Regions from separate parts of the Psychrobacillus sp. FSL H8-0484 genome, predicted to be linked through region 1. Evidence: riboswitches for the same ligand, from Rfam matches in the RefSeq annotation. Region 1 holds a riboswitch; each other region holds the start of a gene.
The links. Region 1 has a riboswitch for cobalamin ahead of MHH81_RS11195 (S-layer homology domain-containing protein). Riboswitches for the same ligand answer to the same signal wherever they lie in the genome.
Positions count from the first base shown of each region.

Region 2: another riboswitch for cobalamin. It lies ahead of MHH81_RS01115 (ribonucleoside-diphosphate reductase subunit alpha); the one in region 1 lies ahead of MHH81_RS11195 (S-layer homology domain-containing protein).
Region 3: another riboswitch for cobalamin. It lies ahead of MHH81_RS03080 (ABC transporter substrate-binding protein); the one in region 1 lies ahead of MHH81_RS11195 (S-layer homology domain-containing protein).

Region 1 covers NZ_JBBOSZ010000001.1:2,310,934-2,321,297, forward strand. The annotation lists gene MHH81_RS11195 (S-layer homology domain-containing protein) at 1-3,097, opposite strand, end outside; cobalamin riboswitch at 3,269-3,468, opposite strand; gene MHH81_RS11200 (hypothetical protein) at 3,496-3,648, opposite strand; gene MHH81_RS11205 (hypothetical protein) at 3,720-4,094, opposite strand; gene MHH81_RS11210 (CPBP family intramembrane glutamic endopeptidase) at 4,331-4,975, opposite strand; gene MHH81_RS11215 (hypothetical protein) at 5,111-5,536, shown strand; gene MHH81_RS11220 (hypothetical protein) at 5,973-6,734, opposite strand; partial or broken gene MHH81_RS21345 (S-layer homology domain-containing protein) at 6,780-6,884, opposite strand; gene MHH81_RS11225 (S-layer homology domain-containing protein) at 6,900-7,331, opposite strand; gene MHH81_RS11230 (DinB family protein) at 7,903-8,397, opposite strand; gene MHH81_RS11235 (hypothetical protein) at 8,631-8,792, opposite strand; gene MHH81_RS11240 (helix-turn-helix transcriptional regulator) at 10,153-10,364, opposite strand, start outside.
Region 2 covers NZ_JBBOSZ010000001.1:207,286-217,649, forward strand. The annotation lists gene MHH81_RS01090 (PspA/IM30 family protein) at 1-485, opposite strand, end outside; gene MHH81_RS01095 (lmo0954 family membrane protein) at 499-852, opposite strand; gene MHH81_RS01100 (metallophosphoesterase) at 1,015-2,103, shown strand; gene MHH81_RS01105 (DedA family protein) at 2,103-2,705, shown strand; gene MHH81_RS01110 (undecaprenyl-diphosphate phosphatase) at 2,715-3,542, shown strand; cobalamin riboswitch at 3,812-3,989, shown strand; gene MHH81_RS01115 (ribonucleoside-diphosphate reductase subunit alpha) at 4,147-6,372, shown strand; gene MHH81_RS01120 (ribonucleotide-diphosphate reductase subunit beta) at 6,386-7,423, shown strand; gene MHH81_RS01125 (methyl-accepting chemotaxis protein) at 7,779-9,881, shown strand; gene MHH81_RS01130 (sensor histidine kinase) at 10,217-10,364, shown strand, end outside.
Region 3 covers NZ_JBBOSZ010000001.1:640,295-650,658, reverse strand. The annotation lists gene cbiB (adenosylcobinamide-phosphate synthase CbiB) at 1-571, opposite strand, end outside; gene MHH81_RS03090 (adenosylcobinamide amidohydrolase) at 573-2,042, opposite strand; gene MHH81_RS03085 (FecCD family ABC transporter permease) at 2,044-3,027, opposite strand; gene MHH81_RS03080 (ABC transporter substrate-binding protein) at 3,032-4,000, opposite strand; cobalamin riboswitch at 4,129-4,270, opposite strand; gene argS (arginine--tRNA ligase) at 4,738-6,405, opposite strand; gene MHH81_RS03070 (DUF1934 domain-containing protein) at 6,406-6,825, opposite strand; gene speB (agmatinase) at 7,533-8,405, opposite strand; gene speE (spermidine synthase) at 8,410-9,243, opposite strand; gene MHH81_RS03055 (transglycosylase domain-containing protein) at 9,413-10,364, shown strand, end outside.

The sequences.
Region 1 (10,364 bases):
GGTTTGCACCTACTGTTGGATCAATATTTCGGTGGTCACCAATCGGACTACCGAATGAGCTTACTCGAATATGACCGTTTCGTAAACTATATTCCCCATTATGTTCTGACGGAATTGTAAACGTAATACTATTCGCCTGTGTTGTCATATTATATTGTCTTGCATCACCTAAAACAAGAGTATTTTCAGGTCCAGCAAAGAATCTTAACTGCCCCTGGAAATTGTAAATTCCTGATAGCTTATTTGCTGGGAAAGAGAGGCCTTTTAAAGTAACATTTACTTTATCGCCAGGAACTATTTCTTTGTTCGGTGTTGTAAGATTTTCAATTATTACGTCAAGTGGACGTGCTGTCATCACATGATATTCAGATTTCCCATCTTTTTCAACCTTAACGATATTACGTCCTTCAGTTAATAAAATGGTGAAAGAGTCGTCGATATTTAATTTTGCATTTTCTGTTGAAAACGTACCATCACCATAAGAAACAGTACCTAAATCATGATTAATAATAGGACGTAGAACGCTTACTGAGCTTCCTGAACTTGGTTTGAATGTATAATATGCTCCTGGTTCTCCTTGAACATAATAAACACTATCAATATCAGCATCAAAAATACCGTTTTGAAGGTTCATAATCGCATTGCCTGTTTTACCTTCATTTGCTTTTCGATTGCGTTCTTTATTACTTTCAATACCTGTTGAAATGCCCATTTCACCTTGTCCAACAGTTACTACGAATAGACCAACATTTTCTGGCCAAATTGCACTAAATGCATCATTTGCATCTTTAATGTAAGTTGAACCGTTTACTTTCAAAGCATCATAAGTAACTTTTACAATCGCTGTACCATTTTTTAAAGCATTTACTGTCGCAGAGCTTCCTGGTTTTCCTGGCTCAATTTCCACTACATCATTTCCTGTAATAATTTCATAATGGAAATCAGGCTCAAAGAAGTAGTTGTTAATTCCTTCAATTAAAGCTTGCCAGCTACGTAAAGGGAGTAGTTTAAAGTTGTCACCTTGATTTAACTTCAAATGATTTTGTTCGTTAATATTTAAATAAATATTACCTTCAAGGTAAGTACCTTTATTTAGTATTGCTTGTGGTGATTGAATTTCGAGCTGTTCTTTTGTAATTTCTAGTGTTGCATTTTGTGCATTCGCTGTAAATGTACCTGTATTTGTCAGCTTACCTTCTTGGCTCACTCGGTAGTTATAACTTCCACCATTCACTAGTTTGAATGCGTATGTTTTTGTACCATTTTGGTTAATCTCTGCTTCACGCTTAGGTAATACTTCTTCAAATGAAATAAAGTGTTTAATTTTCTTTCCGACAAATAATTGTGCATCTTGCGGAACTGTGAACGTTATATTCCCTGAGAATGGAATTGCTGCACTTATCGCTTGAGCTGATGTTCCAATTGTTATGGTCCTACTATCGCTTAATGTAATAAATTCTGTGTGCTTAGCATCTGGTTCAAATGTATAGAAGAATGTTTTTCCTGCAAGAGCTAATACAGGAATCTGCCCTTGTTCAGTTACATCACCTAGCTTTAGTGATGTGTCGCTTGGCATATCCTGTCCAACTTTGACAGTGTAATCATTATCTACAGTCCAGCCTGTATTACTTGCTTTAAAATTAAGTTGGCGGAATTGAAATTCTTGATTTGCTTCAGTTGTAACTGTTAGCTGTCCACCACCAACACTTTTATTATTGCTATCAAAGCCTTCGTAGCGATAATTGCCTGTTGCTATTGTTGCTGTGTATACGTTATACGTTCCTTCTACACCAACGCCTATGCTTATTTCTTGTTCATTCGTATCATAAAGCTTTAATTTCACTGCTTTAGGTGCGACAGTGAATTTTATTTCGCTAGTAACAACAGTTTGTAAACCAGCACTTTTTGCTGCATTAAATACATCAGTGGCTTGATCGAGTGCTAAAACCTTTGCATCAATTTCGGTTTGAATTGCATTTTCATCCGCAATTAATTGTTGAGCCTCTACAATTACATTTGTATATGCCTCTAGCACTGCTTGAGATACCCAATAATCAGTAGGGTCTATATCTTGTCCATCTTCACTTACTTTCACGGAAGCTTTATTGAGCTCGGCTTGTTGAATAGCTGATTGCAAAGCTGTTGTATCAGCTTCAACAATTTCTTCATTATTTCCATTTAAGGCCGAATTTAATTGAGCGAGTGCTGCATCGACATTTGTTTGACTGCTCTCCATATTCGTGAGCTGTTCATATGCGTCATCATAAGCAGACTTTACATTTGCATTTGCTAAAATTTCGTCTTTATTTGGAGCACTATTAATTTTAGCAATTTTTGCTGTTAGTGCGTCTTTGTTAGCAACTTCAATATAAGGTTTAATGGGCTCTCCAGTCTCCCAATCATCGAAACCGAAACCAAGGTCACGACCATAACCATATACTGAAAATTGTAATCGAATAACATCTTCGTTTATGTTTTCATACTCACTCATTCCGAAACTCGGCAATTCGTGATTTACGGTATACATCCAACCGGACATATTTGTGTAGTCAAACTGTCCAAGCCAGTCACTATCAGCTTTCCCACGAATTGAAGGGTCATCTTTTGCTATTTCTGTTTGTATATATTGTGGAATATTAACGATGCTTTCACTATCTCTAATATTTGCTAAGTAGACAATGTTTTCGTCAGTTGAACCATTATTATAGTTACCACTTTCTAGTAATCTAGCAACAACTTGACCTACCATTTCACCATCATAAAAAGGAACTTGGATTGGTTCAATTGCGTATCCTTGGCCAATTGTAAACTTTTCAACAGAAATCGTCACATAGCCTGAAGGTTGGGCTTCGTTTAGTGTTGTAACATCGATTTCTGCACCATCACTCGTTATATTTGAGGAGAGTGCATTAGTCGATATTTGTGACGTATCCCAATTAGATTGAATACTATGTTCATCGAAGTTATTAGTATTAGAACTTGTATCTAATTCGTTTGGTTCGGATTCCTGCACTTCCGCAATTGCAGCAGGTGATAATAGCGAGAATGATAAAATAAATACAATCGCTATATTCAACCATTTGTTATAAGTATTCATTTGTTACCTCCTAAAATTTTTTCTAGTGAAATTACTTGCTTTAAACTCGTACGACAAAAAAGATGCTTCTCTTTTATGAAGAGAAGCATCTTAGGAAAACAGAAAAAAGGGCGCAAAACACAGTTTGCCCGTCCATCCATTTGCCGTAAGTTCTCCTAGCTTCCGAAGAGAGTTATACGATGAATATAGGCAGGTCTCCTGGCTCGTGTATCCCTAATCAGAACCTTCCCATCTACTAGAAGCATTTTTCTTCATTCGACAGTGGTATTACTCTGTGGTCATTTACACTTACAGTTGCGGAAACAGCTTCGGATTTGCACCGAATTCCCTATTAAGCTCTGTTAAAGAGCCCCTATATTCTGCAATTTTTATTCACTTATCTTACATTCTAGCATAATTTATACAACGTCACCATTATCTCCTGACCAAGAAAAAGTAAATACCTTTTTATCATCTTTAGCTGTTTCTTTTTCATCTTGCTGCGAACATCCAACAAGTGATAGAATAGCGATATCATCCCCTACTCTTGCTGATGAGCCGAATATTTCCATAAAAAAAGTATTTTTAACCTATACAGTTAAAAATACATCATAAATCTATACAAAATATTTCTCACAGCACCTCAATACAATTTCAGTTTTTTCAATTTAGAAAATTTCTTATCATAGTTGGCTCTTTCTGTTAAATGATGAATCCATTTAGTTGCCTTTTCTAATTCTTCATTTTCTAAATAACATTGAATAATAATTTTAAAGTCAGAACTATAAGGATATTGTTCTTCTTTGCATAAATTTAATGCCTTCTCAAAATATTCATTCGCTGTGTTTAATTCATTTAATTTACGATACATTAAACCTATATAAATCAATCCACTTCCCATTTCTAATTTTGAAAATGGCTGTTCCATTGCTTTTTCCATTATTTCAATGGCTTTTTTTCTAAACCCAAATATTTCATAACGAATCGCTTTACTCACATAGTTTTTATATTTGTTCATTGTTACTCACTTCCTAACATTACTGTCCGTGTTTTAACCTAAAGTAATTTATTTTCAATTATAACTAAGGTACCTTTATTAAACTAACTTGCGTCTTTATTTGGACAAGAAAAAAGAGCTTTCTAAACAGCACATAATCTTCAAGTAAAACACCCGTTAGCAGAATAAGAAAATCTGTAACTTATTCTTTAAGAATGGAATCGAAATGGGCAAATACATTATGCTCAAAGTCACTATCATAACAAAAATGATATTACAATAATGCTAAATAAATTTGCAATAAAATGCGATATAGCACTTATCCAAGCATTGTTTGTTTTATTAAATATCACACCATATAAAACACTATTTATAAAGATAAAGAAAATATCATAAGCGACTACAACAATATTCCCCTCCACAATGTGACCAAATGCAAATATTATGGATGTAAAAATTAAAGTAGGTATTATTGGTAGTGCTTTATTCAATTGCTTTTGGAAAAAAGCCCTCCACGCAATTTCTTCACCCAATGCTAAAATAGCAAGTTGAAAGACGAGAAATATTATCTTATCTAACGAAACAACAAACTCCATTCTTTCATAAAGATGTTCTATGTATTCGGGCAAAATTAATTTTGCCAACACAATACAAACAACATTTAAAATCAGCGGTAAAACAATCCAAAAATAAATTGTTTTGTCTTTCAGACTCGTTCCAATTGCCTTTGCGTTTAGTCCAGTGTCAGCAGAAACATTTTTTTCCAAATTTCTATTAATAAAGAAAAACGCAATACCGATAATAACAGATATCCCAGCAATACTAAATCCTAAAAAATTTGCAAATGAAACAGCGGTCATAACTATCATTGCAATTAAACATATTTTTTTTATATTAGCCAATTTTAACTTTCCTCCCCTATATCGTAGAAAATTTTTAAACTATAATACCCCGTTAGTAAAAGCACTCCTTGTGCTATAATTCTATTAAGTTGGCAATAATCCCTTTAATATTACTATTTTAGGGGGAAAATGGAATTGTTACTGTCAAAAGCATGGGCTTTGTTTGAAGCTTATAAGCGAATTGAAGGTTTTTCTTCGCAAACATTGAAGGCATACCAGTTACAGTCTTTGCTACTAATTGGTTATTTTAAAGATGTAGAGATGGATTTGCTGGATACAAATCAACTAAAGGAACATCTTGCTATATCCGGCAAGCATTTAAAACCAGCCAGACTTGCACATCGTATCCGCTTTATGAAATTGTTTTTTCGTTGGTCTCATGAAGAAGGCTACCTGAGTAAGAATCCAACTTCCAAAATTAAAGAGCCCAAGGTAGAGAGATTGAACACCTTCGTGAATCCTCTCATTCCTCAATGGAAATGGCGATTTTTGAAATTATGTTTTCTAAAGGGTGTCAAACTAGAGAAACAATCACCACAAATAGAATACGTATTGAAATGATAAAATTTAACTCTGATAGGAGCTCCGTGGAATACGATTCAAAAAGCAGCGGATACATTAAGACCAGGAGAGACGGTATATGTTAGGGTTGGTATTTATTCAGAATTTGTACATATTATAAATTCTGGCTCTAAAGAGAAAACGCTATATTATTCAAAGCGTTCCAGGGGAACATGCAATTATCGATAGGAATAATTTGGTAATAACAAGTGGAATCTTCAGTTGAAGAAATGGAATATATATGCCATGTTCGTTTGGGGAGCTAACGTGCCGATACTAAGATATTTAAATAAAAAATAAAATAAAGCATGACTTTTTTCTTTCTTTAGATTCACTTTAGTATGGCGAAGTTAATTTCTTATGTTAAGAAAAGTTTTCTAGAGATTAATTGATTATAAATAAATAGAAAAAGCACCCCTGAGGATGCTTTTATCAATTATTTTTTCAATATATGTTTTTTATCTCGTACATCTATAATCTCTAGTCCTTTATCTGTTACTATTATATCTTTTGCTTGAATGCTAGATAGTTGAGCTGTTTTCTTATCTAATAAACTGTATTTAAATACCCCTTTTTTATTGAAATAGTAGATGGTTGAATGCTCATACTCTACGGATTTATGATTTTGTGTATAAGGGAATGTACCGATTTTTCCACCAATATCCTCAAAAATGAATCGAGCACTAAATTTGGATTCTAATTTTAAATCTCCACCACTCAAATTGATGGAATAAAGAAATAAGGGATCATCTACATTGGGTACATCTTTATAGGTATGCTCAAAACCACGTGGTTCTTTTTCTACTGTATAGTAGATTCTGTCATTCCATACATACATGTTTCTTTCTCTTATATTATACGACATAAACGGAAGATTAATTTCTTCAAACTTTCCACCTTCTATCGTTGTCTTCATCAAACCAAATGAAGAAGGAATTTCAGTCATCATTCCGATAACTCTTTGATATGGGATATAGAGATCATTATTGTATAAAATAATCGGGAAATCTCTTCCAAGTCTCTCCTCAAAGTGGCCATCTACACGGTCAAAATTATTACTTGAAAGTAAGACAATTTCTTCATTTGTCTGTTGATTTATTTTGACTAGCTTGTCGTCTTTAGTCGTATACTTCCAACCGTCTCGGACAATTTCTGAACCGATTTCACCAACAAAGGATTTATTAGCTTTCACTTTCATCGAATCTTCCATTGCACGAGCTAAAAATGCGGAGAAATGTGCACGTGTAACTATATTAGAAGGTTTGAAAGAACCATCTGGATAACCACTTGCAACCCGATTTTTAGCAATGCTATTTATATCTGAATAGGCCCAATGTGCCGGAGATACATCTGTAAAAGTTGGCTAACTGTCTAAAGGCATATCGAACGCTCTCCGCAAAATGGCAGCCATTTGTGCGCGAGAGGTTGTTTCCCCTGGTCGCATGTAACCATTTTCTCCACGAATTATTCCTTTTTCATTGATTGTCGCTAGTATGGAATAATAGTTCGATTTGGGTGTTACATCTTTAAATTGAACGGTAGGATTTTCAATTACCTCTATATCAAGTGCTTTCAATAACATTGCCGCTGCCTGTGCACGCGTTATAGGTTCATTTGGCCTGAATGTACCATCTGGATAGCCACTGATAATATGCTTGTCATGTAAATATAAAATTGCTTCGGCAGCACTGTTTCCTTTTAAATCTGAAAATGCTTGGTTAGACTCCGCTTTTGCGTTGGATATCATAGGAATCGTTAGCAAAAATGCAACGATAAACGTCATAAACTGTTTCATTTTATCCACCCCTCATTTATAAAACCCGAAATCCCTTTTTTTAAAGATTAACCTAAGCAAATTCTTTATTCAATGAATTTACCAATAAATCTAAAATAAAGATATTATAGAAAAGATTAGATGAATTAGAATAATAATACCCTAGCCTCACATTAAAGTGTCAGGCTTTTATTAATTTTGCTCATATGCGATATAAAAGAGAAAAAAATTCCACTTCTCTTGTTAAACTAACCTGTTGCGTTAGCTCAATAAGAAAAAAGTGTTGCCTAAGCAATCCATGTTCTTTAACTAAAGCCTCCATTAATTTAAGAAGAAATTACTTTTCCAGAGTTTGAAAATTTAAAGATTCCTATTATATAACAAACCATACTAAAAGCCCAAGTAATTCCAGCAACCTCTATTTGAAATGAATTTTCTTCAGATGCCATTACGTGTTCATAATCAAATGCTTTGTTAAGTAGTATTGTTGTTTTTCATGTATAAAATATGGGAACGTCCGATTTGGAAGTTCCCGTTCTTATTCCATTAAAGCCCCCTATAATGGAATAACTGTAAAGCTAATGAAGCTTTTTTAAAAGCTGCGTTTCCCTGGCCAAGCTCCTTGCATTTTACTTAGGAATACAATTTGCCCAATATGATATGCGTCGTGCAATGCTAAACTCTTCAGTTCAAGCACTAATGAATTATCTTCTCCTGGGATCTGTCTATACAAATCTTCATGTTCTGATTTTGCTAGTATTTTTCCAAGTTCACGATGAACATAAAAGTATTCTTGTTTTGTTTCCTTCCAATTTTCTAACGTCTCAGTTGGTAATCGAAATGTAGATTCATTATTTTCTGCCTGTGGTTCATTCGCTGTTTCACCAAGAAATCGCATCAGAAATCTCTTTTCATAGAAAAGTAAATGACAAACTAATTCCCAAATGGAATTCATTGCCCCATCAGCTGGTTTCCAAATTGCCTGTTCAAAAGTGATATCCTCAAGCACTTTTTCAAGTGGTGGAAACCAGTCTTCTTCATCTAAGCAGCTTGCCCATTGTTGTAACAAAAGTGTCTTTACATCCATTTTCTATTCCCTCCAATTTAATATCTCCCTTTATATACTAATTCGATTTACTTATCTAAACTCCTTCTTGTTCAACTAAACCGCTGCGTTTGTCACCATAATAATCAAAAAACACCTAGACCAATAGCCTAAGTGCTTTATTAAAGGGTGAAAACTTTTATGAGTCGTTTATGAAGTAACTCATGCTATTATTTTATTACATTTATTTGTGAACATCGCTAGTGTTAAGAAGTTCAGTATTTTATTGCATAATAAATTACATAGAACCATCCAAAGAGTCCGTGTAGGATTGCCCACAGTATTGACTTGTTGACACTCCAAGAGATAACTATTGCTAATACAACTCCAAAACCAATACCGCTAGTCGTTACTTTTACCGATCTCTCTTTACTCATTCACACCCACCCTATCCTTTCGGCAGTTTTATCAATTAAATATATTCCTCTTACCCAATACCTTATGCCGAGACATATACAACTTTTCTGCAACATCTTCCCATTCGTAACATCCATCTGTATCCCAATAACGCTTTTAGACTCGTTCCAATTGTTTATGCATTTAGTCCAGTGTCAGACGAATCATTTTTTTCCTAATTACTATTAATAAAAAAAACGCAATACCGATAATAACAGATCTCCCAGCAATACTAAATCCTATCTGTGTTTAAACATCCCTACAGCAACACTATTATATTAGCCTGCCTTGAAAAAGCAGAAGAAAATAACTATTAATAAAGTATGCTAAATACTAATGTAATTAAGACTTTTTTTAGTAACATTACAGCTAAAAGGTAAGATATTAATGAAATCAAATTTTCCCCACCTAAGGGAATAATGTGCATTATGTTCCTATTAATATGTTTTGATGTTTTGGATATCATTTAATTTAAAAAAAGTTTTTCCCCCTTTTTCCAAAAGAATATATTACTCCTAATAAAATGCAGAATGCAAAAATGCACAAGGAAAATATAACAAATATAAGAATACCCAAAGAACCACCCTTTTTTATATCCATAATATCATGAATTATTAAAAAGTTTTAAATATCTTTGTTTGTATTATTGTGTTTGATGAATCACGACAGAATGCCGTTATAAAGTTGCCACTAGTAGATCTTAGTTCTGCTGTAAGAACAATTTGTATATTAGGTGGTGCGTTAAATGGAAAAGATGATATTTGATGGCTCTTGGGTTGTGTTTTTAAACTTTTGGATGTACTTGGAAAAGAAAACAAGATACCTGTCGTAGAATTAGTTTGTTAATAAGAAATGTAATCTAGTTGAAAAGTTGATCTTAAATAACAGAAGTGATTATATTTTATTATGAATATAAAATCCGGATTAAACAAACGTCTGCCACAAACAATAGATACATTATGGAGAAACACCACCTACTAGTAAATGCGTTCTCCAATAAAGAAATTGCTAATATCACTCAGTTCTTGGAAGTGTAGACGAGTCTATAGTTCCCACTTAAGTTCTAGGTGGGCATTATTTGACGCTTACTAATGAAATGAAAGTTGAGGAATAAACCTAAAAAAGCCCTTCTGAAGGAAGGGCTTTTACGTAAAATTATTTGTTGATACACTTTCTACAAACTATAAAGCGGAAATGATACACAAAAATCAGCTAGTTTTACCCAAAAATCGAGTAGTTTAACTTGGCCAAATGTATAATCTGAGATAAAGTACTTCAGCAAATTTATACATATGGTAGAATAATAGTGACCATGAACTAAAAACTCCCAAAAGTGACTCTCTAAAGTTTATTAATATAACGATAAATTGATGTTTCGGATGTATTAAGGACTTTCGCCAATTCGATGACAGAACCTTTTATTAAAAAAGTTCCTTTTTCATCTAACGAGCGTATCACTTCCAATTTTTCATCATGAGATAAACGATCGGGTGGTACATTAAATTTATTGAGACTATCTTGAATTGTAGTTGTCATTAAATCTTCAAAAGAAA
Region 2 (10,364 bases), 2.1 Mb from region 1:
TGCTCAGGTTGCAGTATTTTGTCCATTTGATGATGTGCACGTGTTACATTTTCTTTTCCCATCAATTGTAATTGACGTACTTTCATATCTTTTACTTTATGCTTCATTTCTTCGTATTTACGTTCTAAGCCGAAAAGCTCCTCCATCGTTTGGTGAATGCTATTTTGTAAAACACTTGCTCGTTCGTTATACGCATTCACTTCTGCTTGTGCAAAAAGGATTAAATCTTCTTCACCGCTAGCGGTTGCAAGTTCTACTTGATGCTGACGTTTTTCAACCATTTGTAATGTTTCGGCTAGCTCTTTTTCAAGTTCTTGTTTTAATTTCCCTTGGCGTTCTAACCATTTACCTGTTTGCTCTGTTTGTTTTTCTGCTTCGCGAATGTATTGATTGAGCATCGTGATTGGATTTTTTTCTTCTTTTTTATCAAAAAGCTTGTGCAAGTCTGCTTCTATTGAGTATTTTAATCTTTTTAATAATGACATATCCGTTTCCTCCTTATTTATAAAGCTCGTTCCATTGTTTTTCAAAGTTTACAAATGGGTCATCCGATTTCACAATGGATGATGAAAAGCTAACATCTTCTTTTTTCCATGTCTTCACAACGTAATACACACCTACGATGGCTAATATTCCAACGAATCCTGGTATGTTGGCAACAGCGGAAAGTAATCCAATGATTCCAACACTCGCCCAAAAGATTTTTAAAAAGGTAGATTCACTTTTTAAGTAAAAATGCACCCCTGCAAAGACGATCAACGCCGATACCGCGAGCCCTAAAAGTGGACCTAAGTTAACTAGTGCCACAATCCCAGCGATAAACCCAAGTAAAACTAAACCAAATTTTTTCATATGTTTGTTCCTCCTCTCGTTTGTATATATAGCTTATCAATTCCGTTAACATATCCAAACGGGCTTAAACATGATATTTCTCTAGGTCCAGAGACGTAGAAGGGATTAGCCCATTAAAAATCTGTTATACTAAATAAAAAATACAAAAAATGGAGACTTAAAATGAAAAGATTCGGAGCCATTTTATTAGTAATCCTTGTATACTCGGCTATTGTGTTTTATTTTGGGTGGAGTGTCCATGCATGGTTAGAAACATTCATACCTGTGAATAAATGGTTCTTCGGTGTTGTATGGGGTTTAATTGGATATGCAATATTAATTGCGAGAATTGACCACCGGCTCCGATTATTTAATATAATAGGATCCTACTGGATGATTATTATGCAGTATGGAATTATTCTTTTTCCGATAGGGACCATAGTGACGTGGATTTTCCCAAGTCAGTTAAGATGGATTGGCTGGATGATCTTGGCTGTATTTTTGTTTATTTTGATGATTGGAACTTACAACGCCTTTACACCAGTTGTTCGAGATCTATCCATAAAGATGACGAAAAAGGATGCAAAGCTGGATAAACTAAAAGTAGTAGTTGCTTCTGATTTCCATCTTGGTTTATTATCCAATAAGGCGCATTTAAAACGTTTTGTAAAAAAAGCAAATGAAGAACATCCAGATTTGATATTGTTAGTCGGTGATTTGGTAGATGATGATCCAATCTGGTTTGTGAAAAACGGCATGTCCGAAGTGATGAAACAACTAGATTCCACGTATGGTGTATATGGGGTCCTTGGAAATCATGAATACTATGGTAAAAAGATTCCTCTATTAGTAGAAGAAATGGAAGCATCCAATGTACATATGTTGTTAGATGAAACCATTTTACTGGCAGATTCGTTGTATTTGACAGGTCGTGAAGATTTGACGAATAAAAAAAGAAAGCAACTTTCGGGATTAGCGCCAGAAAAGCGCAATTTACCATGGTTTGTCATGGATCATACGCCTTCGAATTTACTAATTCCTGAAAAAGAAGGAGTAGATTTTCACGTTTCTGGTCATACTCATCGAGGTCAAATGTGGCCGAATCATATTTTCACACGAAAAATATTTGAACTTGATTATGGATATAAACAAAAGGGAAGTTTGCACGCGATTGTATCATCAGGATTTGGGTTTTGGGGTCCACCTATTCGATTAGGCAGCCAATCAGAGTTGTGGGTGGTAAATATTAAGTTAGAGGATGTGAAAGCATAATGGAAGCATGGATTACAGACTGGATGAATCAGTTTGGTTATCTTGGTGTATTTTTATTAATATTGGCAGAAAATATTTTCCCGCCAATTCCTTCAGAGGTGATCTTAACCCTTGGAGGATTTATGACGACAACAACAACGATGACAAAGCTAGGTATTATCATTGCTTCTACGTCAGGGTCTGTTGTTGGAGCAGCTATTTTATATTGGATAGGCACACTTTTGGATGTAGAACGTTTGGAGAAAATTGTGAAAAAGTACGGCAAGTTTTTACGATTGTCGATTAAAGATATTCATAAAGCGGATGCGTGGTTTGACAAGTACGGTGTTTGGGCTGTATTTTTCGGAAGACTAGTGCCACTAGTAAGAAGTTTAATATCGATTCCTGCAGGGATGTCGAATATGAAATTCTGGTTATTCCTATGGTTTACAACGTTAGGAACATTAATTTGGAATACAGTGTTAGTTTCCGTTGGAGCAGCTGTCGGTGATAACTGGAATGAAATCGTAGGGTATATGGATATCTACTCCAACATAGTGTATATTATTTTAGCAATAGTTGGTGTTGCATTTCTTGTTTGGTATTTTAAAAAACGTGACTAAGGAGATCTTATGGAAATTCTAGAATTGTTAAAAGCACTTATATTAGGTTTTGTTGAAGGTATGACAGAGTTTGCCCCTGTTTCATCCACAGGACATATGATTATTGTCGATGATATGTGGCTGAAAACAGAAGAGTTTTTAGGGATGTACTCGGCTAATACATTTAAAATTGTTGTACAGCTAGGTTCGATTTTAGCTGTAGTTGTAGTTATGTGGAAACGATTATTTAGTTTAGTAGGATTGTATAAAATAGAAAGTGAACAATCGAGCAAGCAGTTCAATTTGCTACATGTGATTGTTGGTATGTTACCAGCGACTATTCTCGGATTTGCTTTTAAAGACTTTATTGATGATCATTTATTTGGAGTGGAAACCGTAATTTTCAGTCTTGTTGCAGGTGCTATTTTGATGATTGTTGCGGATAAATTTGGACCTAAAAAACCGAAGATTGTTACGCTTGACCAAATTACATATGCGCAAGCATTTAAAGTAGGTCTTGTTCAATGTCTATCATTATGGCCAGGTTTCTCCCGTTCAGGAGCAACGATTTCTGGTGGTGTCTTGTTTGGAATGAGTCATAAGACAGCTGCAGACTTTACATTTATTATGGCTGTACCAATTATGGCTGGAGCAAGTCTTGTTTCAGTTCTGAAAAACTGGGAACAAATTAATATGGATGACCTGGGCTTTTATATTGTAGGATTTTTAAGTGCATTTGTGTTCGCACTAATTTCTATTAAATTCTTCTTAAAACTTGTTGAACGTATTAAGTTAACGCCATTTGCAATCTATCGTCTTATTTTAGCGGCTGTGTTAGCGGTTATTGTGTTTATGTAAGGAAGTATGGGCAGACATTTTAGTAGGATGTCTGCTTTTTACATTTTCGGGTGAATCGGATGATTAATAAGGTTGAACGGTCATAAAAAATATTATCCGGTCAGAAATGAAACTATACGGTCATAAATTTTTCTATCCGGTCAGAAAAATATTTATCCGGACGTATTCAGTTGGGAGAACTGCTTTTCAGAGACACAGTTCTTTTTTCCCTCTATACAAGTATAAACACAATATGTTAGATTGTATAAATGAAGTGAACACAATATATAGTATGTGAACGATGAATAGGTACCTTTATGGTTTAAAAGGGAATTCGGTTAAAGCCGAAGCTGTCCCCGCAACTGTAAGTGTGGACGACTGTTGAAATAGCCACTGCGAGCAATCGTGGGAAGGCCAACAGAAGAACGAAGCACGAGCCAGTAGACCTGCCTCTTCATCGGTGAAGCAACACTTTCTTCGGGGGTTGAGAGGTGGGGGCGAAGACTCTATCTCGAACCATTGATGTGTCTGTTGTTTCCTACTTTTTAAACGTGAGCGATGACTCAGCCGAAGAGGCTAAGAGGCATCGCTTTTTTGCTGTTTTAAAAACAAGGAGGAATAAGAAATGACAACTGTTACGAATACAGAAAAACAAGAAGTATTACATCAATTAATAAAAGAGTTTGGAGAAGAAAATATAGCACCTCTTCTAAAAACTCATGAAAGATGGATGAAGAAATTCCCAGAAGGTACAACGTCTGCGTGGTCCAAGTCCATGTCACTCGAGGCACTAAGCTTTTTAGATGAACAAGAAACATATTGGACATTCGTCGCCGCTCGCATTCATTTAGCTGATGTATATGAAAAAGTAGCAATACATAGAAACACAACGCCAGACGCAGTATACAGTAAGTTTGCAAGCAATGTACAAGCATTAGTGGCAAAAGGTCTATACGACAAACGTCTTGCAGAATCTTATTCCCAAGAAGAACTGCAACTGTTAGCAGAACTTATTGTGCCGCAACGAGATTTTTTATTTACATATATCGGATTAAAAACGTTACTTGATCGTTATGTAGCAAAGGACTTTGATAAATCGATCGTCGAGCTTCCGCAAGAACGCTGGTTGATTATTGCAATGACACTTATGAAAGATGAGAAAAAAAATCGTCTTGGCAAGATAAAAGAAGCATATTGGGCAATGAGTAATTTATATATGACTGTTGCAACACCAACACTTTCTAATGCAGGGAAGCCTCACGGACAGCTATCTAGTTGTTTTATTGACACAGTTGATGACAGTCTTCAAGGGATTTACGATAGCAATACAGACGTAGCGACGCTTTCTAAATTTGGTGGCGGAATTGGTGTATACATGGGGAAAGTGCGTAGTCGTGGTTCTTCTATTCGTGGATTTGTCGGCGCATCAAGCGGGGTCCTTCCTTGGATCAAACAATTAAACAACACTGCAGTGAGTGTAGATCAGCTAGGTCAGCGTCAAGGGGCAATTGCAGTTTACCTAGATGTTTGGCACAAAGATATTTTCACATTTCTAGATTTACGCTTAAATAACGGGGATGAGCGTCTTCGTGCGCACGACATTTTCACGGGTGTGTGCTTGCCGGATTTATTCATGGAAAAAGTAGATGCTCGTGATGAGTGGCATTTATTTGATCCACATGAAGTTCGTCAGTTAAAAGGCTATTCTCTAGAAGATTTCTACGATGAGAAACGTGGAGAAGGTTCATTCCGAGAAAAATACGAGGAATGTGTAAATGATAGTCGTTTATCTCGTGAAACAGTTCCAGCGATTGACTTGATGAAACGAATTATGCGTTCTCAACTCGAAACAGGTGTGCCTTATATGTTTTACCGCGATGAGGTAAATCGTAGTAATCCAAATAAGCATGCCGGTATGGTGTACAGCAGTAATCTATGTACAGAAATATTCCAAAACCAGAGTGCTACTTCGTTTGAATCCATTCAATTAGAAGATGATGTTATTGTGACTCGTCGGAAAGCAGGGGATTTTGTTGTTTGTAACTTATCTTCCATTAACCTTGGACGAGCAGTTCCAGCGGATGTTTTGGAGCGCTTAATTAAAATCCAAGTGCGCATGCTCGACAATGTGATTGATTTGAATATGATTCCGATTCCACAAGCGGATCGCACGAATGCAAGATATCGTGGAATTGGCCTTGGTACTTTTGGTTGGCATCATTTACTTGCACTAAATAGCATCCGCTGGGAGTCCGATGAAGCAGTGGAGTTTGCAGATAAACTATATGAAAAGGTCGCTTTCTTAACAATTCAAGCTTCCGTAGAGCTTGCAAAAGAAAAAGGGGCATATCCTTTATTCGAAGGGTCGGACTGGCAAACAGGATCGTATTTTGAAAAACGTCAATACGAAAGCGAAGCATGGAATGAATTAAGTAAGGAAGTCGCGGAAAATGGCATCCGTAACGGCTACTTAATGGCTGTTGCACCAAACTCATCTACGTCGATTTTAGCAGGAAGCACGGCGAGCATAGATCCGATTTTCCAAAAGTCGTACTCGGAAGAGAAGAAGGATTATAAAATTCCTGTGACAGTACCGGATCTAAATTCGGAAACGACATGGTTTTACAAATCTGCGTACTTTATAGATCAACATTGGACATTAAAGCAAAATGCCGCACGTCAACGCCATATCGACCAAGGTGTGTCACTAAACTTATACGTCCAAAATACAATTAAGGCAAAAGAATTACTAGACTTACATTTAGACGCTTGGAACAGTGGATTGAAAACGACATATTACGTTCGTTCTACTTCCGTAGAATTAATCGATTGTGATTCTTGTTCAAGCTAAGGAGGAACCTAACATGCAATTAGAAAGAAGAAAATTAATGGATAAAGAAGCGCCAAACCGCTCAACCGGGATTGTAAATGGTCAAAGTTCTAATATTCTAAACTGGGATGATGTACGATTCAGTTGGGCATATCCTAAATACAAAAAGATGCTAGGAAATTTTTGGACTCCTTTTGAGATTAATATGAGCAACGATGTTAAGCAGTTTCCAGGATTAATAGATGCAGAAAGAGAAGCTTTCTTAAAAATTATTGGGTTACTGGCTCTTTTAGACAGTGTGCAAACGGATTTCGCTGGTAAGGTAGCGGACTTCTTAACAGATTCCAGTTTAAACGCACTCATGATTATTTTAGCGCAGCAAGAAGTTATTCATAATCATTCGTATTCCTATGTATTGTCTAGCTTAGTATCAAAAGATGAGCAGGATCGTGTATTTGGCTTTTGGAGAACAGATCCAGTACTTCAAAAAAGAAATGATTTTGTTTTAAAAGGATATGAGGAATTCGCAGAAAATCCTAATGTGAATAGCTTGCTTCGATCGATTGTATATGATGTGATTTTAGAAGGACTATTTTTCTATTCTGGCTTTGCATTTTTCTATCATCTTGCCAGACATCAAAAAATGGTTGGCACGAGTACGATGATTAACTATATAAACCGTGATGAACAGCTGCATGTCGATTTATTTGTGAAGATTTACAAGGAGATATTAGAGGAATATCCTGAATTGGATACACCAGAGCGAGCAAGGGAAGTAGAAGCAATTTTCCGTGAAGCAGCACAGCTCGAAGTTGACTGGGCACGCGAAGTGATCGGGGAGAAGATAGATGGTCTAGACGTGGAAGATGTCGAAGCTTATATTTATTTTTACGCAAATGTGCGATGCAACCAACTAGGCTATGACCGACCATTCCCAGAATACCGAAAAAATCCATTGAAATGGATCAAAGCCTACGAAGAAGTAGACCTAGGAAAAACCGACTTTTTTGAACAAAAATCTCGCCAATACGTAAAAGTGAACGTGCAAGATAATGGATTTGATGATTTATAAATAATATAAGAAGCGTCTGTAAGTCAATCTCGACTTTCAGACGCTTTTTTTATGAATAAGAAAATATATAAATTTTTATGTCATGAACAGGTTGATTTCCACTGTAGGCGGACGCTTTTCAGGGGGCAAGCATCAAGCCGCTTCCCTTGCTCCTGCGCAAGCTCCTCTAAAAATCCCACGATAAGTAATGCCAATGTTTGATCCAAAGTCCGCTGGAATTGCCTTTTGGCATATTGCACTTTAAGGGCAGCTTATGCTACTTTCCTCATCCTAATAATTAAAAATATTTTATTATTGTAGGACTAATTATTATGCATTATTATAAAGGTGATAGGAAAAAAGGGGTGTTTTTGTAGTGAAAAGATCAAAAAGTATTGCATGGAAGTTATCAGGGTTAATTATTGGGCTATTTTTCATTTTATTTCTTGCTTACACCGTAACAACAAGTGTGATTTTGTACAATAAAAGTATAGAAGATTCGGAGACTTCCACACTTCAAAATGCACAGTTTTCTGCTCAAAAGATGAGCGATCGCTTTAAGAAAACGAATGATACATTACAAACAACGAAACGAATATTTGAAACAATGCAGTCGAATGGAGAATTATCAGCTGCAGAAGTATTAAGTATACTTGAAACAAATTTGGCTGAAAATGAGGATTTACTAGGAGTAGCAGCAATCCTAGAAAATGGTTCAGCGAAAATAGAGTCAACCATTCCTTCGAATCTCATCGATAGCAGTAAACATTTTGTGCCTTACTTATCAAAAGATGGGAATGAGATTTCGACAACTTCTTTAGAAGGATATGAAGACGCTGAAAATGGAGATTGGTACTGGATTCCCAAAAAAGAAGGTAGAGCAGTACTTACGGAACCATATGATTATGAAGTAAATGGAAAAACGGTTTCCATGACAACAATATCAGTTCCACTATTTAGTTCATCTGGAACATTTTTTGGAGTGCTAACTGCTGACTTGTCTATTGATTTTCTAACAGATTTGGTAAACTCTATTAAGCCAGAAGGTGGATATGCCGGAATCATTACAGAACAAGGAATGCTGACAGTAAATAGTGCTAACGAAAAGTTAAATGGAACAAACATGCAGGATACGCTTAATTGGTCATCCTTTAAAAATACACTAGAAGGTGGCAAGCCAGTAAGTACGTATTTAGAATCGAAGCAACTAGGAGAAAAATCTTTTAATGCCTTCGCACCAATGTTGCTAGAGGGAATAGACGATACATGGTCTGTTCAATTAGTTGTACCAAAAACAAAAATTTTAGAAACATACAATCAAATTCTTTTATTAACAATTGTAGCATCAATAATAATGATAGTTTTGATGGCAATTGTGACTGCATGGTTTATATTCAATCAATTAAAGCCATTGAAATTTTTGCGAGAATCTATTGAAACAGCAGCAGGCGGAGATTTGACTAAAAAAGTAGACGATAAATTTATTAAATCAGATGAAATTGGTGCAGTTGCCTTAGCTTATAACGATATGTTAGAAAAAACTAATAGTGCAATACATAGCGTTCTAAATTCTTCCACACTTCTTAATAAATCGTCTAGCCATGTAAATGAAGCATTTGACGAAATTGTTGCGTCTAGCCAAGAAGTTTCGCTAGCAACGAATGAAATTGCTCAAGGAGCTTCTAAGCAATCAGAAGACACAGAGGAAACGAATCACCGAATGATTGATTTATCTGACCAAATAGATGCACTAACAGTATTGTCTTCTCAAATGGATACATTATCTACTAAAACGAAAGTTTCCACTGAAAAAGGCATGAAAGAAGTAGAAACCTTACGTGAACATAATACTGCAACTAATGAAATGAATGAAAAGGTTCAAAAACAAATTGAATCATTAACATTAAACATAGCTAATATCAACCAAGTAATTGCATCTATTCAAGGTATTACTGAGCAAACAAATTTGCTTGCACTTAATGCAAGTATAGAAGCAGCTCGTGCTGGTGAGCATGGAAAAGGTTTTGCAGTAGTAGCGGAGGAAGTAAGAAAGTTAGCAGAGCAGTCAAGAGCTGAGACGGAAGTAATTAAACAAACCGTGGAAAGTATATTAGAGGATTCTAAACAGACAGTTTCAGTGATTGCTTCTAATGTTGCATTAATGCAAGCACAAAGTGACTCTGTCCATAGCACAGAATCTGCTTTTAAAGATAATCATGAGCTATCAAGTGCAATTGAAGCTGCAATTAATGAGCTGGTCTCTGAACTCTCTAGTATGTTGGAACATAAAAATCAAGCAATGACCTCAATTCAAAGTATTTCAGCTATATCAGAAGAAACAGCTGCTTCAGCGGAAGAGGTAAGTGCTTCAGCTGCAGATCAGCAGGCAGAATTAGAGAGAGTGGCAGATTCTATCAATCATATGAACAAGATTGCACAAGAGTTACAAGAAGTCGTTAATCGATTTAAGCTCTCTTAATATGAAAAAGGATGTTCTCAGGAGTGTGATACTTGCGAGAGCATCCTTTTTTTGAGAGATAAGAAAGAATAAAATCTTTTACTGAGTAACTTATGCACCATGCCATTTCACAATACAAGAGAGCGACGGACAAACATCCGCCACAAGATTTCCTCTAAAGAAAGCGGTAATAGTGTAGCTAATGTTTCGTCCAAAGCACGCTGGAATTGGCAAAAGACATATTGCACTTAAAGAGCGCTTGCGCTTTTCTTATTCTCTATAGCAAATTGACCAATTAGATAGTTGTGCGTATAATCAAATCTAATAATCTGAAAAATAGAAAAGGGACAGATATCATGATTGAATCTACTTTAGAACAATTGTGTAATTTATATACTGATTTGACTTCCGAGGAAGTTGAAATTTTGAAAAACGTTTCTTCTACCTTACAATTATATGCTGATTTAAATAATGCATATATGTTCATAGATTGTAAGATGCGGG
Region 3 (10,364 bases), 1.7 Mb from region 1:
CATATTTCTCGTTTTTGTAGCCAACCATAGAATCGAGCGTGTTAATGGCTTTATAAAGCCACAACCCAGGTGCACCTGCTAAAAGAAATGCATAGAAAAGTGGAGCAGTAATCCCGTCACTAATATTTTCAGATACCGTTTCCACGACACCTCTCGTAATCTCTTTTTCGTCTAGTTTTTCTGTATCTCGTCCAACAATCCACGAAAGTTTTTGTCTCGCAGCAGGTAAATCTTTCTTGATTAAAGGTCTATACACATCCATTGCCGCAACCTGCAAGCTTTTTTGAGCAAGTCCTGATGCGATGAGAATACTTTCCACAGCAATTCCAACGCCCATATGCATCGAATAAGCTCCAATTAAAATGGCTAATATAGCGAAAAATGTGATACCTACTACAATAAAAACTAGTAGAAATCCTTTTGCTTTCCTTGCTCTTCCTTTATTCAACCGAGCGGTTAGCTTTAAAATAAGCGATCCGATCCATCGGACTGGATGCGGCCAATTCGGCGGGTCTCCGATGATTCGGTCCAGTAATAGGCCAATTGCTATGGCAATAATATGCGGACCCATCCTATACCCAACCTTTTGCTATTTTGTATATTTGAATTGCTTCTACTGTGCACTCAAATACGCCTAATCCAATTTTTTTACCGATTTCCGTAATTGGACCAGCGTATGGAATATGCGTTCCTTTTTGAGTCGCAGCAACTAAAACACTATCCGTGGATGTTCCAGTTGCAATTGTACCTGTCCGTGGATCTTTTACTTCTTCAAAAGCTAGCGCTTTCGTTTTTGCTTCCGTTGCAGTAATAACAGACTGGATAAATGCTTCATCGGAAAGTTCTCCGTTGATAATAATCCATGTATTAATCGTACCGATAGCAGGCAGCATCTCAATTTCATGTGCTCTTGAAACATCTACCGCATTTCCGACTCCGGCAGTAACCATGATGACAATACTTCCAAATGGCGTGTCATACTCTTTTATAACTGCGTCTTTTGTTTGGACCGCAGTCATCATTCCAATGGTATCTGCTTCCGAAAACCCCTTATCAGCTAAGTACGCTAACATTTCTTCTTGCACATTGTCGCAAGCATAATTAGCAACCACTCTTCGATTGACGAAGTTTCTATACCAGCCACTTCCCGCATTTATTACGGCAGAGGACCATGTTTTTAGCTGCGTTTCCGCTTGAAATACGACCAAATCTCCCGTGACTTGAAAGTTTTCTGTTGTAATGAGTTGTTCATCCTTCTGTTCCTTCACGTCTGGAAGAATTGTAATTTGTGGTTTTGGTCGCTCAGGATGTGGATTTGTGCTAACTCTAGCTTTGTACACCGTTTCAACCTGACTTTTCTTTACTACTTCATGTGGCTCACCGATTGCTTTTATTTCCCCTTGATCCATTAATAACAATCGATCACAGTATAGAGAAGCAAGATTTATATCATGAAAGACACTAATAATCGTGATGCCTTTTTCAATAGCTTGCGTTTTAATCGTATCGAGTAATTGCTTTTGGTGTGCAATGTCTAAATGATTCGTCGGTTCATCTAGTAATAAAATAGGAGCTTGTTGTGCAAGCGCTTGGGCAACAAATACGCGCTGTTGCTCCCCTCCTGACAATAGGTCTAACAACTGATGCTCATATCTTTCTATTGCGGTCAGTTTCATTGCCTCGGCAACTGCCGCTTCATCTTCACCCGACCACGAGGAAAACCAGCCACTTTGATGAGGATACCTCCCGAGTGAAATGGTATCTCTAACTGTGTGTGAAAATGCATGACTATGTAATTGTGGAAGAACCGCCATTTTCCTAGCTAGTTCTTTGGGAGAATAAGATTGGAGAGATTTCTCGTCGATCAGAACGTCTCCTGATTTCATCGGTAAAATTCCACTCATCACTTTCAGTAAAGTGGATTTCCCGCTTCCGTTAGGTCCTAGGATGCCTAGCATTTCTCCTTTTTCAACTTCGAAGGAGACGTTTTTAACGATTAGTTGGTGGTCGTAACCACCAGATAATTTTTTTATTTTCAACATATTAAACGCCTCCTTTTTTCCGTTGTCTAAAGAAAATAAATGCAAAAACTGGCGCACCAATAAATGCTGTTATGACACCAATTGGCAACTCGGTTGGCGAAATAATGGTGCGAGACACTAAATCACAAATGATTAATAACGCAGCTCCATTAATGAAGCTTAACGGTAACACATGTCTGTTATCTGAACCAAATAAAAGCCTTGTCATATGCGGAACGACAAGTCCCACAAATCCTATTGTTCCAGACACAGCAACCGCCGTTCCCGTTAGCATCGATCCTCCGATTAGTATCATCATTTTTCGCTTTTTCACATCGACTCCTAAATGCTTTGCACGCTCTTCTCCAAATAGCATCGCATTTAATTCTCTTCTGTTCCATGCTAATAAAGCCGAGCCAATCACAACAAATGGTAAAGCCATTTGCACAAAATCCCACCCACGCATCGATACACTACCAAGCAGCCAACCAATAATTTGGCGAAGCTCTTCCCCAGTTAGTGCAATCATCAAGGAAATAACCGAACCTAAAAAGGAACTAACAATAATCCCAGTTAAAATAATGGTCTCCATCTTCATGGAACGGTCGACCAGTTTAGCAAATGTAATAACAAGGAGCATCGTAAGGAATGCACCAATCATACTAAAAACAGGTAATGTGTATATTCCTAAAAAGGGTACCGAAATACCGAAAAAGAGCGTAGCCACGGCACCTACTGAGGCACCGGACGACACTCCTAACGTATAAGGATCTGCAAGCGGGTTTTTTAATAAACCTTGAAACGCGGCACCTGCAATGGCTAGTGAGGCACCAACTAGCCCTGCAAGTACAACCCGTGGCATACGAATTTTCCAAACTATATTGGTCGCGATTTCATCTGCTCCCGTATTCCATAATGTGCTGATCGGTACCTGTACGGATCCGACCGATACACCGAGCCAAATTGCTACTAATAGAGCAGCAATCGACAGGATGTAGCCGATCATGACTTTACTCACCAAATGCCTCTGGATAAATTGCTTTTGCTACTTCTTCTAATCCTTCTGCAAGACGTGGACCTGTACGACTTGTTAAGTTTTCATCTACTTGAACAACTGCATCATTTTTCACAGCAGAAATAGAAGCGAATCCATCACGAGCTTTTACGCTCTCTACAATTCCAGGTACATAGCTATACATAACAATAATCACATCAGGATTGCGGCTTACGATTTCTTCTGGCTCAATTTTGAACCAACCTTCTTGATCTGCTGCAATATTTTCAGCATTCACCATATCTAAAATCTCTTGCATAAATGTTCCTTTACCAGGTGTGTAAATTTCAGGAACATCCGATGTTTCTACGAATACTGTTTTCTTCGTTTCTACTTTTGCAACTTTCTCTTTTACTTCTTCTACTTTTGCTTTCATATCTTCTACAATTTTTTGTGCTTCTGCTAATTTACCAGTAGCACGACCAATTTCTTCGATGGTTGTATAAGTTTCATTGAAATCTACTGCATTTTTTACAACGAAAACTTTCACACCAGCGTCACGGATTTGTTGTAATCCTGCTTCGCCCATTCCAAGGCTTGACTCATGTGCGAATACGATGTCTGGATTCATGGATACGATTTTCTCAACATTGAATTCCATACCGCCAATTTTCTCTTTTTCAAGTGCTTCTTCTGGATAGTTATCGTAATCATTTACACCAACAATTTCTTCATTTAATCCAAGTGCAAACAAAATTTCTGTATTGCTTGGCATCATTGAAACGATTGTTTTTGGTGCTTCTTCTAATGTAATATCATTGCCAACTGCATCTGTGATTGTGATCGGGAATTCTGTTTCTTCTACCGCAGTTTCTACTTGTGGACTTTCAGTGTTTTCAACAGGTTTTGCTTCTTCTTGTCCACATCCTACTAATAGTAAAACTGCTAATGCGGATGCCATCCATAATTGCCATATTTTCTTCATTTGTCATTCCTCCTAAGTTTTTGCAACAAAAAATCTCCCATCCATAGAATGAGAGATAGATATAGGTATAAATCTGCGAGGAAAAAATGGCCAAGCCGATCTACACCAAACCTATCCTCGTAGGCAGTGGGTGTAATTTCATAAAGGCAGGTTTTCTGACTCATGATACAACCGTATCATTTACAGTGGCGGGACCGCGCTGGACTTTAACCAGCTTCCCTTTTAACTCTAGTAATCCGTAACTTGAGCACCTCTATGCAATAAAATATGTATTGTGCAATGCACTTATTATACCTTAAATTAAATGGTTGTCGACAGAGGTTTTCATATTATTTGACCGATAATTAATACTATTCTACCAAATTCCGATGTTATTCGACCGATTCACATCTATGCTATGGAGAAACTTTTTTATTGTAAGCCATCATCGAGAAAAAAAGGGGCTGTCCCTAAAGTCATATAGTGACTTAGAGATGGTCCCTTTTCCAATGTATTGGTTTCCGTTCCAGACGGACGCTTTCCGCGGGCATGGCTTCAGTCTCCTCGTCGCTTTCACTCCTGCGGGGCCTTCAGCTCACGCTATTCCCGCTGGAGTCGCCGTCTTCCACTACATTCAATTGCCTACAAAAAATAGTAGTTTTATAAAAAGTATAAAAAAACAGGTGTAGAAAAAGACTCGTTTTTCTACACCTGCTTCAATTTATGAGCTTATTAGACAGCCCCTTTAATACTACAAATTACATTTTCTCTGGAGCATTTACACCAATCAAACGAAGTGCGTTTGCAATTGTTTGACGAGCAGATGTTACTAATGCAAGACGCGCTTCTGATAGAGCTACGTTTTCTGCATCTAAAACTTTATCCGCATTATAGAAGCTATGGAATGTTGCAGCTAATTCTTGAATATAAGTTGCTACACGGTGAGGTGCACGAAGTTTTGCAGCATCTGCCACGACTTGTGGGAAATCACCGATTTTTTTCAATAAGTCTAATTCTTTTTCACTCTGTAATAATTCAAGTGAATCCGTTGAAGCTTTCAACTCTTGTGTTTCAGCAGAACGTAGAATTGAGCAAATACGTGCATGGGCATATTGGGCATAATACACAGGGTTTTCATTTGACTGAGAAACTGCTAAATCTAAATCAAAGTCCATATGTGAATCGCCCGAACGCATACCGAAGAAATAACGAACTGCATCCAGTCCAACTTCCTCTACAAGCTCGCGCATCGTAACAGCTTTCCCTGTACGTTTACTCATTTTCATTTTTTCGCCGTCTTTATACAATTGAACCATTTGAATAACGGAAACTTCTAATTTCTCACGCTCGTATCCAAGTGCTTCAATAGCAGCTTTCATACGTGGAATATACCCGTGGTGATCCGCTCCCCAAATATTGATCAGTTGATCGAAGCCACGAACTAATTTATCTTCATGGTACGCAATGTCTGGCAATAAATACGTGAATGATCCATCACTTTTAATCAAAACACGGTCTTTGTCATCGCCAAAAGTAGTAGAACGGAACCATGTAGCTCCCTCTTCTTCAAAGATATGACCATTCGCACGTAATTTATTTAATGCTACCTCGATTTTACCATCTTCGTATAATGAAGTTTCAGAAAACCAGTTATCAAAGCCAACACGGAAATCCGCTAAGTCTTTTTGTAGCTTAGCAAGCTCAACTTTTAACCCATGTGCACGGAATGCTTTGTAACGCTCTTCATCCGACATATGAACAAATTTATCGCCATGCTCTTTTACAAGATTTGCTGCGATATCGATAATATCTTGCCCACGGTAACCATCTTCTGGCATTTCTTTTTCTAAACCTAATGCTTCAAAATAGCGTACTTCAATCGAAACAGCTAAATTGTGGATTTGATTACCAGCATCATTAATATAATATTCACGAGCTACGTCGTATCCAGCAAAGTCCAAGACGTTACATAATGAATCCCCAACAGATGCCCCGCGCGCATGCCCTAAATGTAAATCACCAGTTGGATTGGCAGAAACAAACTCTACTTGAATTTTTTCTCCAGCTCCTGAGTTCGTACGTCCGTATTTTTCTTCTTCTGTTAGTACAGCTTTAATTACTTCTTGTAAATAATCTTTACGAACGGTAATATTCATAAACCCAGGTCCTGCGATGTCAATTTTCTCCATCATTGTTCCTGACATATCAAGGTTTGCTACAATTGCTTCCGCGATTTGACGAGGATTTTTTCTCGCAAGCTTAGTCAGCTGCATCGCAATATTAGTTGCATAGTCACCGTTTGCTTTATCTTTTGGTGTTTCTAAATGGATAGATGGAATTTGCTCTTCTGTTACAAGTTCCGCCTTTAAAATAGCTTGTTGTAAAGCTGTTTTAATCGATTGTTGTACTTTTTCTACTGCGTTCATTTACTTCGCCTCCGTATAAATTAGTTCTAATGTATATGTACCAGCAACTTCTTCGTTTATAAGCAATTCGTATTCCACTTGAAAATGGCCATCTTCGAATTGCAGTTGCGTTGTATTTGTTGTAATCATCATTGTGCCATATCCCGTGTCATAGCTTCCTGTTTGAAGCTCACCTAGTTGAAATGGCAAACGCATTTTCACTCCACCACTGCGTAAGATTAAAGCGGAATTATTATCTAACTTTACGGTTGTTCGAACTGCCTTTTCATTTTGCATTTCTTCATAAACTAAATAAGGCTGCTCTCCTTTTAAAGTTAGAACACCTGTCGTTTGCATATCAAATGATTCTTTTGCAATGTCTGGATGTTTTATTGTTGATAATAAACGAACATTGACTGATTTCTTTAGTGGTTGAGACATTGACTTCACCCTTTAGAGCATTTTCATAGTTAATTTACGTCATTAAAAAATAATCGTTAATAATAAACGATTAATAAGCACTTTTTTTATGGTGCATGAATATATAACAATTTTTCACCGTTTTTTACTATAACCTTCACATTATATCTTAAAGTTTGCTTATGTGACAACTAATCAAAAAGGAATCTATTATAACATTACAATCCTCCCCCAGTAAATGGATGAACAAAACGATTTTACTCAATAAAGAGCTGACTTCACACTAGATAATTATTCTGACAATAGTTTGGTTTTTTATAATTTGGAATTATTATACATTATTAGTTAAAATACGTCTTAATGAGACTATTTTTATGCTAACAGAGACCATTTCAATCCTAACCGCAACCATTTTTCGACAAGCGAGACCAATTTCGCCATAACCGAGACCAAATTTCACATTAATAAGTTTACTTGAAGTGAGATACCTTGGTTTTAAGAGGAATTTAGTGCATACGAGAGGAATCGGCAGCTATCCGAGAGCATTTAGCGTCTATTCGAGAGCGGCCGGCACTACAAATCCAATTGATAATCCTAATGAAAGCCAGGTTCTTTTGCTATGGAACCTGGCTTTCTCATATCGGATTTCCTTACGTTAAATCATCATTTTCTGACTGGAGCCTGAAAAACAAAAAAAACGTAATGCCCATTTAAGGACATCACGCTTATTATTTAACCCAACCAAGTATCATTTCTCTAAGTAATTTACTAGCTGTATTAGCAGTCTGTTCAGATGAATCATAAATTGGTGCAACTTCTACTAAGTCAAAGCCTACAACGTTTACTCCCGAGTTTGCGATTGCATGGATAGAAGCTAGTAGTTCACGGCTTGTAATACCGCCACAGTCTACTGTTCCAGTTCCAGGTGCATGCGCAGGATCTAACACGTCGATGTCGATTGTGACATAAACTGGTCGACCTGCTAGAGTTGGAAGCACTTCTTTCAAAGGCTCCAATACTTCAAATTTGGCAATTTGCATACCGTTTTCTTTTGCCCAGTCAAACTCTTCTTTCATTCCAGAACGAATTCCGAATGAATAGACGTTTTTCGGACCAATGTATTCGGCAATTTTACGAATCGGAGTGGAGTGAGAAAGCGGCTCTCCTTCGTATTCCACGCGTAAATCCGTATGCGCATCCATATGAATAATCGCAAGATCTTTATAGTTGTCTGCCACTGTTTTCATAACAGGCCAAGACACTAAGTGTTCGCCACCCATACCAACAGGAATTTTCCCATCTTGCATTAATTGACGAATAAAATCTGCAATTAAATCCAAACTTTTTGATGCATTACCAAAAGGAAGCGGAATATCACCAGCATCAAAATAGTTCACATCATCTAGCTCGCGGTCTAAATACGGGCTATATTCCTCTAAACCAATCGATACTTCACGAATTCGCTGCGGGCCAAAGCGTGAACCTGGACGATAGCTTACTGTCCAGTCCATTGGCATACCGTAAATCACCGCTTGTGCTTCTTCGTAATTTTGCTTACTTTTAATAAATACATTTCCTGAATAAGCTTCATCAAATCTCATCGGCTTATTCTCCTGCTAAGTCTTTCACAAATTTCGGTAATACGAATGCCGCTTTGTGAAGCTCTTTTGTATAATATTTTGTTTCAATATCAAAGAATTGCTCGTCCGGAACTTGAAGTGGATCGTATTTTTTCGAACCAATCGTGAAGCACCAAAGTCCACTTGGATACGTTGGGATATTTGCCAAGTACATATTTGTAATTGGGAAAATTTCTTTTACGTCCTTTTGTACTTGTCGGATTAAATCTGCTTTGAACCAAGGGTTGTCCGATTGTGCAACGAAGATACCATCTTCTTTTAATGCTTTTGAAATTCCAGCATAGAAACCTTTTGTAAATAAATTCACAGCTGGTCCAACTGGTTCAGTAGAGTCTACCATGATTACATCGTATTCGTTTTCTGACTGTGCGATATGCATGAAGCCGTCGCCAACTTGAACGTCCACACGTGGGTTTTCTAACTCACATGCAATTTCTGGTAAATAAATCTTCGAATACTCGATAACTTTTCCATCTATGTCAACAAGTGTTGCTTTTTTCACTTTTGGATGCTTCATAATCTCACGAATTACTCCACCGTCTCCTCCTCCAACAACTAAAACGTTCTCAGGATTTGGATGTGTAAATAAAGGAACGTGCGCAACCATTTCATGGTACACAAACTCATCTTTTTGTGACGTCATTACCATTCCGTCTAAAAAGAGCATATTCCCCCACTCTTCTGTTTCTGCCATTTCTAACAGTTGAAAATCCGTTTGCTCTGTATGAAGTGTACGTTTTACCTTCATTGTGATGCCAAAATTCTCGGTTTGTTTTTCCGTAAACCAAAACCCAGCCATGTATCTATCTCCCTTACCAATATGATTTAAGTGTAATGTATCAAAAAATTAAATACAAAGAAAGTATAGAGGTTTTTGACGAAAGTGCAATAGTTTTTTCTTTTTCCGTTTAATTTGAATCTATTGTTCTCATACTAATGAAAACATCAATTAGAACTGGGGAGATATTATGAGGCGCGCACAATACAAAAAAAAAACCACACGATCCAAACGTATAAAAAGGTTTTTTCTACTAAGTATTGTTGCTAGCTGTGCCTTTTTTAGTGCGTTTGTAACGCTTCGCATATATGCACAAATCGTTGGTGCGCCTATTATACAGGTACCCATCTCCTCTGTATTTTTAGATAATCAAGGGAATGTCATCGGTGACCGATTTGAGGAGCAGCGACGCTATTGGGTATCTCTAGACGAAATCTCACCATTCATACCGCAGGCCACAATTGCAGTAGAAGACCAGGAATTTTATGAACATCATGGATTTGATTACACCCGAATCGCTTCTGCACTTTTAAAGGATGTAAAAGCAGGAAAAAAAGTAGAAGGTGCAAGTACAATTACACAACAATACGCTCGGAATCTATTTTTAACACATGACAAGACTTGGGCTCGAAAATTAAATGAAGCATTGTACGCTTACCGGTTAGAAATTTTTTATGAAAAGGAGGAATTACTAGAAGGATATTTAAATACAGTTTACTTCGGACACGGAATGTACGGAGTCGAAGCTGCAAGTAGGTTTTATTTCGGTAAGAGCGCGAAATCTCTGACTCTAGCAGAATCAGCATTATTAATGGGAATTCCTAAAGGACCTACTCATTATTCTCCATTAGTAAATGAAGAAAAAGCGAAAAATCGTCAACAATTAATTTTGGCATTAATGAACAATCAACAATTTATAACCGACGAGCAGAAGGAACGTGCAATAGAGGAAAATTACGTATTAAAAACGGAAGATTCTGTCGTAACGAAAAAAACAGCTCCATATTTTTTAGAAGAGGTATGGAAAGAAGCATCGCAAATCATTAAAGAAAAAGGTCATCGAATTGAAGAAGGTGGTTGGACAATTACCACTACTTTAAATAAAAAGCATCAGCAAGCTGCAGAAGAAACCATTCAAAAAT